3 regions of the Protofrankia sp. CiP1_Cm_nod4 genome follow, and region 1 is predicted to be linked to each of the others. Evidence: riboswitches for the same ligand, from Rfam matches in the RefSeq annotation. Region 1 holds a riboswitch; each other region holds the start of a gene.

What was found. A riboswitch is a leader RNA that binds a small molecule or an ion and turns the genes downstream of it on or off. The one in region 1 is predicted to bind cyclic di-AMP.
Region 2: another riboswitch for cyclic di-AMP. It lies ahead of AC5LSR_RS03230 (transglycosylase family protein); the one in region 1 lies ahead of AC5LSR_RS19020 (C40 family peptidase).
Region 3: another riboswitch for cyclic di-AMP. It lies ahead of AC5LSR_RS15610 (transglycosylase family protein); the one in region 1 lies ahead of AC5LSR_RS19020 (C40 family peptidase).

The regions. Positions count from the first base shown of each region.
Region 1 covers NZ_CEVIVC010000124.1:955-8,313, forward strand. Annotated here, with positions in the region: partial or broken gene AC5LSR_RS19015 (4-hydroxybenzoate 3-monooxygenase) at 1-335, opposite strand, end outside; cyclic di-AMP (ydaO/yuaA leader) riboswitch at 859-1,034, shown strand; gene AC5LSR_RS19020 (C40 family peptidase) at 1,220-2,197, shown strand; gene AC5LSR_RS19025 (CE1 family esterase) at 2,601-3,248, opposite strand; gene AC5LSR_RS19030 (MarR family winged helix-turn-helix transcriptional regulator) at 3,507-4,034, shown strand; gene AC5LSR_RS19035 (type 1 glutamine amidotransferase) at 4,146-4,892, opposite strand; gene AC5LSR_RS19040 (MurT ligase domain-containing protein) at 4,948-6,213, opposite strand; gene AC5LSR_RS19045 (tRNA adenosine deaminase-associated protein) at 6,719-7,204, shown strand; gene tadA (tRNA adenosine(34) deaminase TadA) at 7,206-7,359, shown strand, end outside.
Region 2 covers NZ_CEVIVC010000008.1:8,214-10,618, forward strand. Annotated here, with positions in the region: gene AC5LSR_RS03230 (transglycosylase family protein) at 574-1,185, opposite strand; cyclic di-AMP (ydaO/yuaA leader) riboswitch at 1,190-1,336, opposite strand; partial or broken gene AC5LSR_RS03235 (transposase) at 2,043-2,345, shown strand.
Region 3 covers NZ_CEVIVC010000080.1:18,615-21,019, reverse strand. Annotated here, with positions in the region: gene AC5LSR_RS15615 (transglycosylase family protein) at 1-436, shown strand, start outside; cyclic di-AMP (ydaO/yuaA leader) riboswitch at 1,038-1,203, shown strand; gene AC5LSR_RS15610 (transglycosylase family protein) at 1,209-1,952, shown strand; gene AC5LSR_RS15605 (DUF3151 domain-containing protein) at 2,187-2,405, shown strand, end outside.

The DNA of each region.
Region 1 (7,359 bases):
AACTCACAGTCGTGGTGCGGCACACCTTCGGCTCGCAGGCCGTCGGCGAGCCCGTTGCGCTCCAGGGCGTCCACCGCCGCCGGCCCGAGCAGCCCGGCGCGTGGACGGCTTTCCACCCTGGCCCGACTGGCGGCCTCGAGCACGAGCGTGTCGATACCCCGACGAGCCAGCACGACCGCGGCCACCAGGCCCGCGACACCCGCGCCAATCACAACAACGCCCACCCGGCGAGGACGCGGCCGGGAGGCGGGCGCGTCCGGCTGGCGCACACCACGCCCGTCCGGCACGGACCCCGACGCGGACCGCGTCATGGCGAGCGCCTCCCCGGGGAGCATCGGCACGATTCCTGATCATCCGTCACGCTGCCCTGATCACGTGACTGACCTGGAAGGACCGATCCGGACGAGGCACTGCCAGAGTACGACGTCACATTCCGACACGCGTCAGAAGGCCGACAACTCGGCATCAACCAATCGGACAATTTTCGCAAAAAGAGCAGAGTACCGCCAATGGGCAGCCTTGATCGCTACTTAACGTAGCAGTATTGCTCACTATCTGTACTCGAAGGCTCCTGGTCGACCGTCTGTCGCCGCTATGGCGTATTGTCATCCTCCGCATCCCGCAAGTCACGGAAAGCGGCACGTCAGTCGGGCGACCGAAGGCCACAAGCCAGCCGGTCGCACCCGGCGCCGCCCCGGCCGGCGAAGGAGGATGGGGTAGAAGAGCCGGTTATGACACTTCATACAACTACTTGGGGTAGTTGTGAGGGACTAGTGTTTACTAGCGCCATCCGTATGAACTAGTCTCGCGCCGACGTCACGACGCACCGGGCCGAACTGCCGAATCCTGCCCACGGTCCCGGTGTTCCCTCCGAGTCGTCACCAGGGCAGGAGCGGGGGACCCATCCTCCACCGGACGGCATCGAACCGCGGTGTCGCCCTCGGGGTGAAGTGTGCAGCGCGATGGTCGCGCGACCCACCGGGCAGCCCAGCCCGAACCCGACAGCTCACCTCGCAGGCGAACGGGAAGGATCACAACCTTGTCTGCGCATGATGTGCAGCCTGATCCAGCAGTACGATCGCGTTCGTCGCAGGCGGCTGCGCCGTCGTCCCGCCAGCACCCGATCGACCGGCACGTCGACCGTCCGGCACGCGGCCGGCATCGCGCGCCCGCGCCGCAGCCCGGAACGGGCCGCTCGCGAGCCCGGGCCGCTGTCGCCGTGGTGACCACCGGTACCGTCGCGGTGTCCGGTGTCGCCCTGGCCGGATGCGCCACGGCCGACTCGAACTCCGACGATGCCTCCGTCACCTCGCCGATAACGCTTGGATCACAGTTCGGCAGCCAGGCGTCACTGGCCAACCTGCGCACCTCGACCATCAATCCGCTGTCCACGGGTGGTTCCGGATCGGTCACCAGCCAGGTACTCAACCAGACCGACCTGCATCCCAAGAACGGCGTCGTGCTCAAAGTCACGAATCCGGACGTCTCCGTGAAGGCCGACCAGCCGGTGGAGATGGGGTTCTCCCTCGAGGACGCGGTCACCCACGCACCGCTGGTCAATCAGCTTGTCAAGGTCCAGGTGAAGCTGCCGGAGGGATGGGCCACCTTCAAGCACCTCTACACCAACGAGCAGGGCTTCACCAGCTACACCGCGAAGGTTCTCACCACCACGCAGATCACTGCGATTTTCGACGGGACCGACGCCCTGCGCTCGACACGGTCGACGAACGTCGGCACGTTGACCGTGATTCCCAACACCCCGCCCGTGCAGCGCTCTCCCCAGATCACTGGCCTCGATGCCCCGACCATGAGCAACGCCATCTCGGGCGCGCTCGCGGCCGCCAGCTCGCTGGGTGAACGGGCGGTGTATCTCGCGGCCCAGCAGGCCGGGAAGCCCTACGTCTATGGCGCTGAGGGCCCCTACACGTTCGACTGCTCAGGACTGGTCCAGTACGTCTTCAAGCAGCTGGGACGCAACATCCCCCGCACCGCCGAGGGACAGTACGAGGCGACCACCAGGATATCGCAGTACAACAAGCAGCCAGGTGACCTGATTTTCTACGGCGCACCAGGTAACATCTACCACGTCGGTATTTATGCGGGCGATGGTAAGATGTGGGTGGCACCCAAGTCAGGTGATGTCGTCTCGCTGAGGGCCATCTATACCACGTCATATTCCGTCGGCCGGGTTTTCTGAGCGAACCGGTCAGCCCGCGTCCACATCCGGCTGTCAGTACGCGGCTTCGCGTAGTGGCAACCAATATACTGTAGAAACAATTCACAGGCGGGTTCCCGCGCGGCCTCCCCCTCCGATTGTGCGTGAACCTTGCCGCCAGGTCGATCTTGTCGACGTCGACACCGGCCTGGCGGCGCTCCGCGGCATCCCGCGATGATGACTTCCGCTGGTTGGACCGAGCCAACCCCCCCAGCTCGGAAAGCCCGGCGGAACAAGAGGCTTCCGTCGGCCGGTCGTACTGGACCCCCCCCACAGTCCGGCCGGTCGGCGGGAGCCGCCCTCTCCCACCGACCGGATGCGCGGCCGAGGCTGGAACCTCATCAGACGCCTTCTCCGCGGGCCTCCCAACCCCGGATGCCCGCTCCTACGCCTTGGGCTTCCTGGAGAAGTCCCACAGGCTGCGCGTGACCTGCTTGTCCCACGTCCCGTCGACATGCTGGACATGGGTTCCCGACGGGCAGTTCGGGACCTGCCCGACCGGCCCCACCACCGCGACGGCGGCGAACTTCAGGTTGTTGTCAGGCGCCCCGCAGGCAATCGTGAGGGCGGCCCGCCCACCTTCGCCAAGACCCCAGATGTAGATCTTGGACTGGTCGATCTTCGACCGCTTCTCCGACACGTAGCGCACGACGTCACGCAGGTACTGCACGTCCGCGCCCCGGGGGTCGTCCAACCTCCATTCGCCGTCCACGGCTTCCGGGTAGACCACGGCGAAGTGCTGCCGGTCGGCAAGCGTCGAGGCTTCGGTGATCTTTTCGATCGCAGCCGCGTCGCTGTTGTTGTCATGCAGGACGAGGACCAGCGGCAGGGGCTTGCCGGGGTCGGCGTCGGCATGAACGGCGAGCTCGCGTTCGGCGGAGGCGTACCCCGCCGGTATCTTCGCCCGCTCGGTATCCGGGCTACCCGAGCGAGACACGTAGATCCAGGCGACCACGAGCACGGCACCGATGATCAGCACCCGCTTGCGGTTCTTGGCCCATAGCTGTTTCCCGGCTTTCAGCGGATTCGACACCACGAGACAACCGAACCACACCAGGAGCCGTCGATTCGGCAGATTCGCCTCGCGTCGCGGGCAAGTCGGGGCCACCCGGAGTGCGCTGTCTCACACCCAGTCAGCTTGCGATACCGATTGACTACTAAAAGTAGTCAAACAGGCATGTCCGGTACGGCAACCACGGCACGGCTCGTTCGTTGACGTGGTGTATCCACCAGAATCTCGACAACATCGGATTGCGGGGCATACGGCTGCCGGAACAGGGGTGAGGCCGAAGTGGACAGTGGTCAGGAACTCGACCATCGACTGATCAAGATTGAACACGAGCTGTCGGTGTTCGGCCGGCGCGCCGAACGCTTCCGGATGGCCATCGCCGGCGAGTCCGGGACGGTTCTGGACCGCTCCGCCTACCTGCTGCTCAGCCACATCCACGAACACGGCGCCGTACGGCTGACCACCCTGGGCACGGTGTTCGCCCTGGACATCTCCACGGTGAGCCGCCAGATCGCCGCGCTTGTCACGGCCGGGCTGGTGGAACGCGCCACCGATCCCAGCGACCGGCGGGCGACGCTGGTGAGACTCAGCACCCGCGGCCAGCAACGCTACCTCGCCACCCGCTCCGCACGGGTAGAAAAAATCAATACCCTGGTACGCACCTGGGACCAGGAGGAACTCGGTGTCTTCGGCGCGCTGCTGAGCCGGCTGAACGTGGCGATCGCCGAACACGACCGCGCCCATCTGCCGCCGCAGCACGACGAGCCGTGTCCCGCACCCGCCACCCCGCCGGCCGTCAGGACGGACTGACGGCCGACGGCCGGGCACCGGGCGACAGGCCGCTCCCCCCGCGTCCGGGCGCAGGCCCCCCGGCTGCTTCCCGCGCCCACCGAAGGTTCCCCGCGGCCGCCCGGCCCCGGGTCAGGCATGGACGTCCAGGGCGTGCAGGCGTGCCTGGCGCAGCACCTCCGTCTCCGGCGGGCCGGCCAGTTCCGGCAGCCAGCCATGCACCCAGGACAACAGCAGGTCGGCCAGGGCCGGGTTCTGCGCGAGGACCGGACCGTGCAGGTAGGTACCGATCACACGGCCGTCCACGACACCGTCGGTGTGGTCCGGGGTACCGTTACCGACCCCCTTGCGCACGATCCCGAGCGGCCGGCCGTGCCCGTTGGGCAGTGCCCGGGTACGTCCCCCGTGGTTCTCGTAGCCGAGCAGCAACGGCAGCTCGAGCTCGGGGACGGGCTCGACGACGATGTCACCGACCGCGCGTGGCGGCACCGGCTGCTCGAACGAGCGTCGCGTCTCCACGTCCACCAGGCCCAGGCCGTCGTGGATACGGCCCTCACCGGCGGGGAAGGACGCACCGATCACCTGGTATCCGGCGCACACCGCGAGCACGGCCGCGCCCTGGGCCACCGCGTGCGCGATCGCGCTGTTGCGGCGCAGCCCCTCGGCGGCCAGCACCTGCGGCTCGTCCTCACCGCCGCCGAGCAGATAGATGTCGCAGCCGGCCGGCACCGGCTCCCCGGCCGGGACGCCGATCACCTCGGCCGGCAGGCCACGCCAGCGCAGCCGCTGCGCCAGCACGGTCGCGTTGCCGCCGTCGCCGTACGTCCCGAGCAGCTCCGGGTAGATCAGGGCGATCCGGGTCGCCGACTCCCGGCTCATGCCGCGGCCCCGGTCATGTCACCGTGGATGGTCACCTTTTTGGTCACCTTTTTGGTCAACTGTTCGTCCTCACCGGGGCGACCCGCCCCAGGATGTCGCGGAAGGCGGTGTAGTTCGCGACCACATCGACGATCTTCTCGTCCAGAACCGCCGCCGCGCTCTCGGCATCGGGATGGACCGTGTGCGGGATCTCCGCGTATGCCAGCCGGACGCTCATGTCCTCCTTGCGCCCACCGGTGACCAGCACCCGCCGGCCCCGCAGCCGCTCGAACGGGACATCCCAGATCCACGACGGGTCACGCCCGTCAGCGGTCTGCGCGTTGAAGTCAACGATCACCGGCCGGGTGGGCGTGCTGTTGAGCAGCTCCATCATCTCCACCCAGCCGGCCGGGTTCTTCGCCAGCAGCAGCCGCCCGCGGGTACCGGAGTCGCCGAGCTCGACCTCCTGGTAGCGGCCCTGGACGTCCTCAAGGCCGGTCATCGCGGCCAGCGCCTGCTCGACCTCGACCCCGAAGAGCTTCGCCGCCGCGGCGGCCATCGCCGCATTGCCGAGGTTCACCCGGCCGGGCAGGTCGATCGACGCCGTGAGGTGACGGCCGAACCAGAGCAGCTCGTGCGGCCCGGTGACCGAGACAAGGGGCTCAGGCCGGGCCAGCCCGCAGCCGCACCACCAGCCCGTGGCGTTGCGGTGCAGCAGGCTGGCGCACTGCGGGCACACCATCGCGTCCGCCGTCCAGTTCTGGCCCGCCGACACCCAGACCTGGTTCGACCAGCCGGCGGCGGCCCAGGCCACCAGCGGGTCGTCGGCGTTGGCGATCGCGGTCGCGCCGGGCAGCTCGGCGCCGAGATCACGCCAGAGGCTCGCGATCCGCCGGGTCTCGTTCGACCGGTCGAGCTGGTCACGGCTGATGTTGAGCAGGATGACCGCGCGGGGCTGGATCTGCCTGGCCACTTTGGGCAGCCAGATCTCGTCCACCTCGAGCGCGGCGGCCGCGTCGTAGGGCGGCTTGGACAGGGCGGCCAGCACGCCCGCCGCCATGTTGGCGCCACCGCTGTTGCTGCGGACCGGGCCGAGCGTGCCCAGCGCGCGGGCCAGCAGCCGGGTGGTCGTGGTCTTGCCGTTGGTCCCGCTGACGCAGGCCACCAGCTGCCCGGCCGCGACCTCGGACAGGATCTCCGGGGAGACCCGCAGGGCAAGCTTGCCGCCGATCATCTCACCGGATCCGCGTCCCAGCTGGCGGGAAGCCGAGGACGCGAGTTTCTCCACAGCAAGGGCGGCACGGGTGCGGGCGGAGAACCGGCGCGGGAAGGGTGTGCTCATCGCCTCCCCAGCGTGCCACGGGCCGCCGCGCCGGTGACCGACACCCCGTCATACCCGTCCCATGTCGGTCCCGGACCAGCTCCAGAGCGGCCTCGGAACATCCTCCGGGCAGTGGCGAACAGGCGGGGTACGAGTGTGGTACGAGGTGTGATAAGACGTGCGCCGGACGGCTGTCCACCAGGCATGTCCGGCAAGGGCGCGCCCCATCGGGGCAGGTACGGCAAAGGCAGGCACGACAGGGGTGCGTCGCGGGCGGGACATCACTGTCCGGGCGGGACAGAGCAGGGTACGGCAGGGTGACGCGAGCGGACGGCCGTCATGGACCGAGCAGCCGGTCCGTAGGGACCGCTACCGCTGTGCCCCGTCGTGACAAGCGGCCCGGGCGGGGATGCGGCCCGGCCGGGGACCGCGGGCCGCCGGCGCCGGGCGGACGCTCGGAGCCAGTGGCCGCCGGGTGGGCACTCGGAGTTGGTATGGACGCGACACAAGACCGTGGGAGAACTCGGTGACCCAGAAAGCCAGCGCCATCGGCCGCATCCGCGGACGCTGGAGCGCGCATGAGATCGACCTCGACAACATCGACGACCTTGACATACTTGCGGAGCTGCTGCACGACATCTCCCCCGAGCTCGCCGTCGCCTTCGTCGAGGAGGATGACGAGTACCTGGGCATCGTGCGGGTGGAAGGCGACATCAGCGACCCACGGGTGTTCCTGTCCGACCACCGGGTGCTGTTCACCTCGGCCCTCGCCGACCGGCTCTTCGCCAGCGCGCTGCCACCGGTGGGCCGGCGTGGCCTCGACGACGACTCCGACGACACACCGGCCGGCGGACAGCCCGTCGGTGACCTCGACCTGCTCGCCGATCTCGGCACGGACGCCGACACGCTACTCGAACTGATCACGGAAGAGGGCCTCCTGCCGGCGGACGTGGTGACGGCGATCAGCGAGCGTGCCGGTTGCGCCGACATCCTGGACGAGATCGGGAGCTGACATGGGGGGCCTCCCCCACCCGGGCACGCCCGGCCTCGCCGCGCTGATGGGCGCCGCCCTGGCAGAGGCGCGGCGGGCCCTGACAACCGGGGACGTCCCGGTCGGCGCCGTGGTCGCCGACGCCGACGGAACGATCATCGGCCGGGGCCGCAACG
Region 2 (2,405 bases), on a different contig from region 1:
ACGGAGTCCGTTATGTCTTGCTTTCCCATAACGCAACAGATCTCCGCCGATGCCAGCCGTGGAGGCGGCAGGTTCCCGGCGGCGGAAACCAGCCACAACGTGGGGGAACGGCGTCCCAGCATCCAAACCATTGCTGAGCATAATCATACTGTCATTATCGGACATTTAGCCGTGCGGGACGGCACCGCCCCGCCCCTGACGCTCTCCCGCACGTCATGTTCGATGCTACCGATCGCTCCTCCGGCCGGGCGCCGTACGGCGCCCGGCCGGATTTCCTTTGGCTCCGGTCCGGCTGAAAGCCGGGGACTCCTGCACCAATGCCACCGAGTTAGGCCGATGTTCGATTTTGTTTGCTTTCATCTTCGTAGGCCAGGAACCTGGAGCTTGATTTCGGTTACGCCCATCCAAGCGACACTGATTATTGTATAACCGTTATCTCGTCCATCGGGGCGGGCCCGCGACGGCACCAGTACGGGCGGTTCGGGATTTCCGAAGATTTCCCTTCAGGAACGGGCAGCTGTTTGCCTGCTCGGCTGGCAGGGTCGTCTGGAGGAACGCCCCAACGTCCGCCGTCTAGTCGTCGGCCGGGCGGGTGTCCTGATACCAGGACGACTGGTAGGAAGGCCAGTGGTGGTCCGTGGTGGAGGGAGGGACTGGAAGGCTGCCGGCATCCTGGGGAGCGGCGCCGGCGTTGTTCCCGTCGCCGGCGTTGTTCCCGCCCCCGCCGGCCGAGCTCGTCGGTTGTTCCTGGGCATTCGCTGGTTGTGACTCAGTAGCGGTCGGAGCCGTGTCGGCGACACTGCCGACTTTTCCAGCCCAGCAGGACTGCGATGCGGTCCAGGGAGCCGTGCCCTGCTGGGCGTACAGGATCCGGGCACGCTTCCATTGCTCGGCAACGCTGGCGTTCTGCGGCAGCCCGGTTCCACCGACCGCCTGCCACGTGCCGGGAAGAAACTGGAACAGCCCGCCGGCGCCTATCGAGTTGACGGTGGTCGGGTTGCCTCCGGACTCGCATTGAACAATTGCCGACAATATCTGGTCTTCGGATGGTGCCGCGCTGGCGGGCCCCGAGACTCCGATGCCGACGCCGCCGATGGCGGCGGCAAGCGTCGGAATGGCGACTAGCGAGCGAGTATACCTTGTGGTCCGCCTGGTTCCGCGATGCCGAGCACGCGCATGGGACATCTTGATGCCCTTTCCCCACGCCTGCGAGGTGAGCTGTCGGGTTCGGGCTGGGAAATGCCCGGCCGCATCTTGCGGCTTCACCCCAAGGGCGCTTCGCGGCGCCCGGGAAGTGGTTCCCCCGCTCCTGCCGTTGGTTTGGCGATCATCGGACGGGGCAGGACTCGGCGTGTTTCGTCCGACGCGTGCCCTCCTTGCGAAAGCACGGCAGAACCCTAGCCGCGAAGGCCGGTCGGCCGGCAAGGTGCGGTGAAGAAGTACACAACTGAACGTCGACACTTGATTTCGACCTTGACTGCCGGTAACGCACGCGTGCGTGCGCTTATATTTAAGCAGTCACAGTCGGCAGACCGTCTCCGTGACATTGCTGCTGCCTTTTGGCGCAGATCTTCGTACGCTTTGTGGACAGTCGGGTCGACTGAGTAACGCCGAAATTTCGAGTTCTGCTGACAGCCCGCGTCGCAGGTCGCGACGTGACCATCCATGCGCACCTGCGGCTGCGGCTGCGGCTGCGCAGAGCTCGATCCCCTGGATGACCATCCACGCGACCCAGCAGACAACCATAATTCTGACTCCCGGGAATCCGCCCCTTTTCTCGGACACTGGAACCCGAACAAAAAATGACGAAACGATGGGGCCTGCCGCAGTACATGGCCGTGATAAGTGGCAGGGTTCGTACCGTCGGAAGGTGGTATCCCCGGCGGTGTCGAGAAACGATGACGTTTCTCGACACCGGTGACCGTATGGAACAGAACCATCACCACTGATACCCGAGTCCGCCCTAATACTGCAACGGCACTTGGTGGCAGGGTGTGCGCTGCTCGGGTGTTGTACATGACGTGAACGATGTTGATGTGGGGATGTGGCGGGACGAGCTTGACCGGGTATGTGAACGGGTCGGTGGCCGGTTCGCCCGGGCTGAGCCCCGAGCGCGGATGCTCCGGTATCTGGAGGGGCTGCTCTCCGAGCTGGAGCGCAAGAACGGCTGGACCATTGCCGAGCATGCCGAGGAGGTGTCGCCGGACGGGATGCAGCGGCTGCTGCGGACCGCCGACTGGGATGTCGACGCGGCCCGCGACGACGTCCGCGACTACCTGGTCGAACACCTCGGGACCCCGCAGGGGGTGCTGGTCATCGACGACACCGGGTTCATCAAGAAAGGAGCCTAATGCCGGTGCCGGCATTACACGCCTTATGACGGGCCGGCCGTTATGCTGCGCTGC
Region 3 (2,405 bases), on a different contig from region 1:
CACCCAGGACGAGGCCGCGCTGAGACTGGCCAACCGGTCCGGCTTCGGCCAGTGGCCGGTCTGCGGCCAGGGGATGGGCGCCGACCAGCTGGTGGCGAGCGCCAGCTCGTCCGGGGCCGGATCGCCCAGCACCGGCACCGGCACCGGCACCGGCTCGGCGGGCGCGGCCGGGTCGACCGGGGCCCAACGCTGGGTGGTGCGTCAGAGCGCGCAGAGTCTCGCGGACAACACGCTGTTCACCACCGGGCTGATCTATCAGGTGCGCTCGGACGTACGAGCCTGGCAGCGCCAGATGAACAGGCTCGGCTACCGGATCAGGATCGACGGCCGCTACGGCCCCCAGTCCGCCTTCGCCGCCACCCTCCTGCAGAACTCGCGGGGACTGCAGGTGGACGGTATCTGCGGCCCACGGACCTGGACGGCCACCTTCGACTGAACACGGCCAGCCAACCAACCGGCCAACCGGCCGAACAGCCGGCCGAACAGCCGGCAACTGGCCGAACGACCCAGCGGTCGAACGGCCTCTGGCGGACGGCACCGCCCACCGGCGGCACGCACAGTCCGCACACAGCCGGCCCACCCGTGGCTGGACATCCGACCGGACCGGGCTGGCGCGCCATGGACAGCGCAGCCACGATCCCCTTTCATGCCAGGCCTCCGGCCGCATCCAGGAGAACCCCGGATGCGGCCGGCCCGGATCCGGCCCGGCAGGGCCGGGGACCGCTCCGGACGGCTCCGCTTCCCGGAGTGCCCCAGAAGTGACAACAAGCACATTCACGATACGAAAGAAACTTCGTCCGTCACCATAAGTCACAGAAATCGGAGAAGGCGACCCCGCCGCGGGGCGGAGTCACACCGTCAGCTACGGTGACACGTTCAAGGCGCTTAGCCCATTCGGGTGATAACAGTCACGTCGGTGTAGTTCATCCGACACCCCGATTTGCTTCGATAGAACCAGACTCGCTAGAGTCCTCCCCACTCGCCGGATCGGTGAGGCCGCCCGGACGGACGCCGAGTCCTGTCCCCGTTCGGTACGGCCCGAGCTACCGCGGAGCCACAAGGACAGGATCGGGGGAACCACCATCCGGACGTCCGTCCACGGAGTCCTTGGGGTAAAGCCGGCAGTGCCTCCTGGTGCCACCGGCCGGGCCTGATTCCCGCCCGCACCCGACAGCTCACCTCGTAGGCGACGGGAAGGACCGACCCACATGCCGTCTGGTGGCAGGCACCGCGCCCCGCAACCTCCCTCCACCGTCATGAAGGTCCTGCGTACCACCGGTGCCGTGACGGCACTCGTGAGCAGTGGCCTGGCTGTCACGACCGCACCCGCAAGCGCCGCGACCGCTGACGACTTCGCCAAACTCCGCCAGTGTGAGTCCGGCGGGAACTATCTGATCAACACCGGCAACGGCTACTACGGCGCCTACCAGTTCGACGCCCAGACCTGGCATGCCCTGGGCTACTCCGGCCTGCCCAGCGGCGCGCCGCCGACGCTTCAGGACGAGGCTGCCTACAAGCTCTACAACGCCCGTGGCTGGTCCCCGTGGCCGTCCTGCGCGTCCAAGCTGGGCCTGAGCCGTAGCGGCCCGGCACCGTCGTCCAGCGGTATCGTCGCCCCCAGCGCTCCCACCACCAGCCCGGTACAGCGTGCGATTACTCCGGTGCAGCCAGCGATGACGCTGGAACGCGCCAAGGCCCTGCTGAACTCCGAGAACTTCACCGGGACGGCGCTGTCCAGCACACTGGCCGGCGAGGTCCGCCCCGACGCCTACGTCTGGCAGAGCGAGATGCGTCAGAAGAGGTTCATCCTCCAGGTGGACGGACGCTTCGGGCGGGAGTCCCAGGGACTGGCATCGCTCTACTCGTATCTGACCCGGGTGGACGACGGCGGCGCTGGAGTGGTCGGCAAGAACCTCTGGGACGTCACCGTCACCAACCCGACCGTCCTGTAGCATACCGGGTGCACCTTTCGTACCATTTTATGACTTTGAAATTTTGCGGCTAAAGGTCACGGGACGCTCAACGCCGTTCCTTTGCCGCCGGGTCGCGGCCGGGTGCCCTGCCCGCCTCGTACCCCGATCAGGTGATGGACCTGCCGGCTCTCCCCCTCCCGGCGGGTCCATCATCTGACGGACTTCCCCCTCCGGCTGGCTGCGCGGCCGGCCGGATCCGGCAGGATGAGCCCCATGACACCCTCGCCCGAACGACCGGATCTGCTCGGTGGCCCACCACCGGCCAAGCTCACCATCGATCCCGCCGCGGCGCAGGCGCTGAGCGCCGGCGAGGATCCGCAGACCGTCGCCGGCCGTTTTCCCGGCTCCAGCCTCGCCTGGGCAACCCTGGCCGAACGCTCCCTCGACGCCGGCAGCCCGGTGACCAGCTACGCCTACGCCAGGACGGGATAC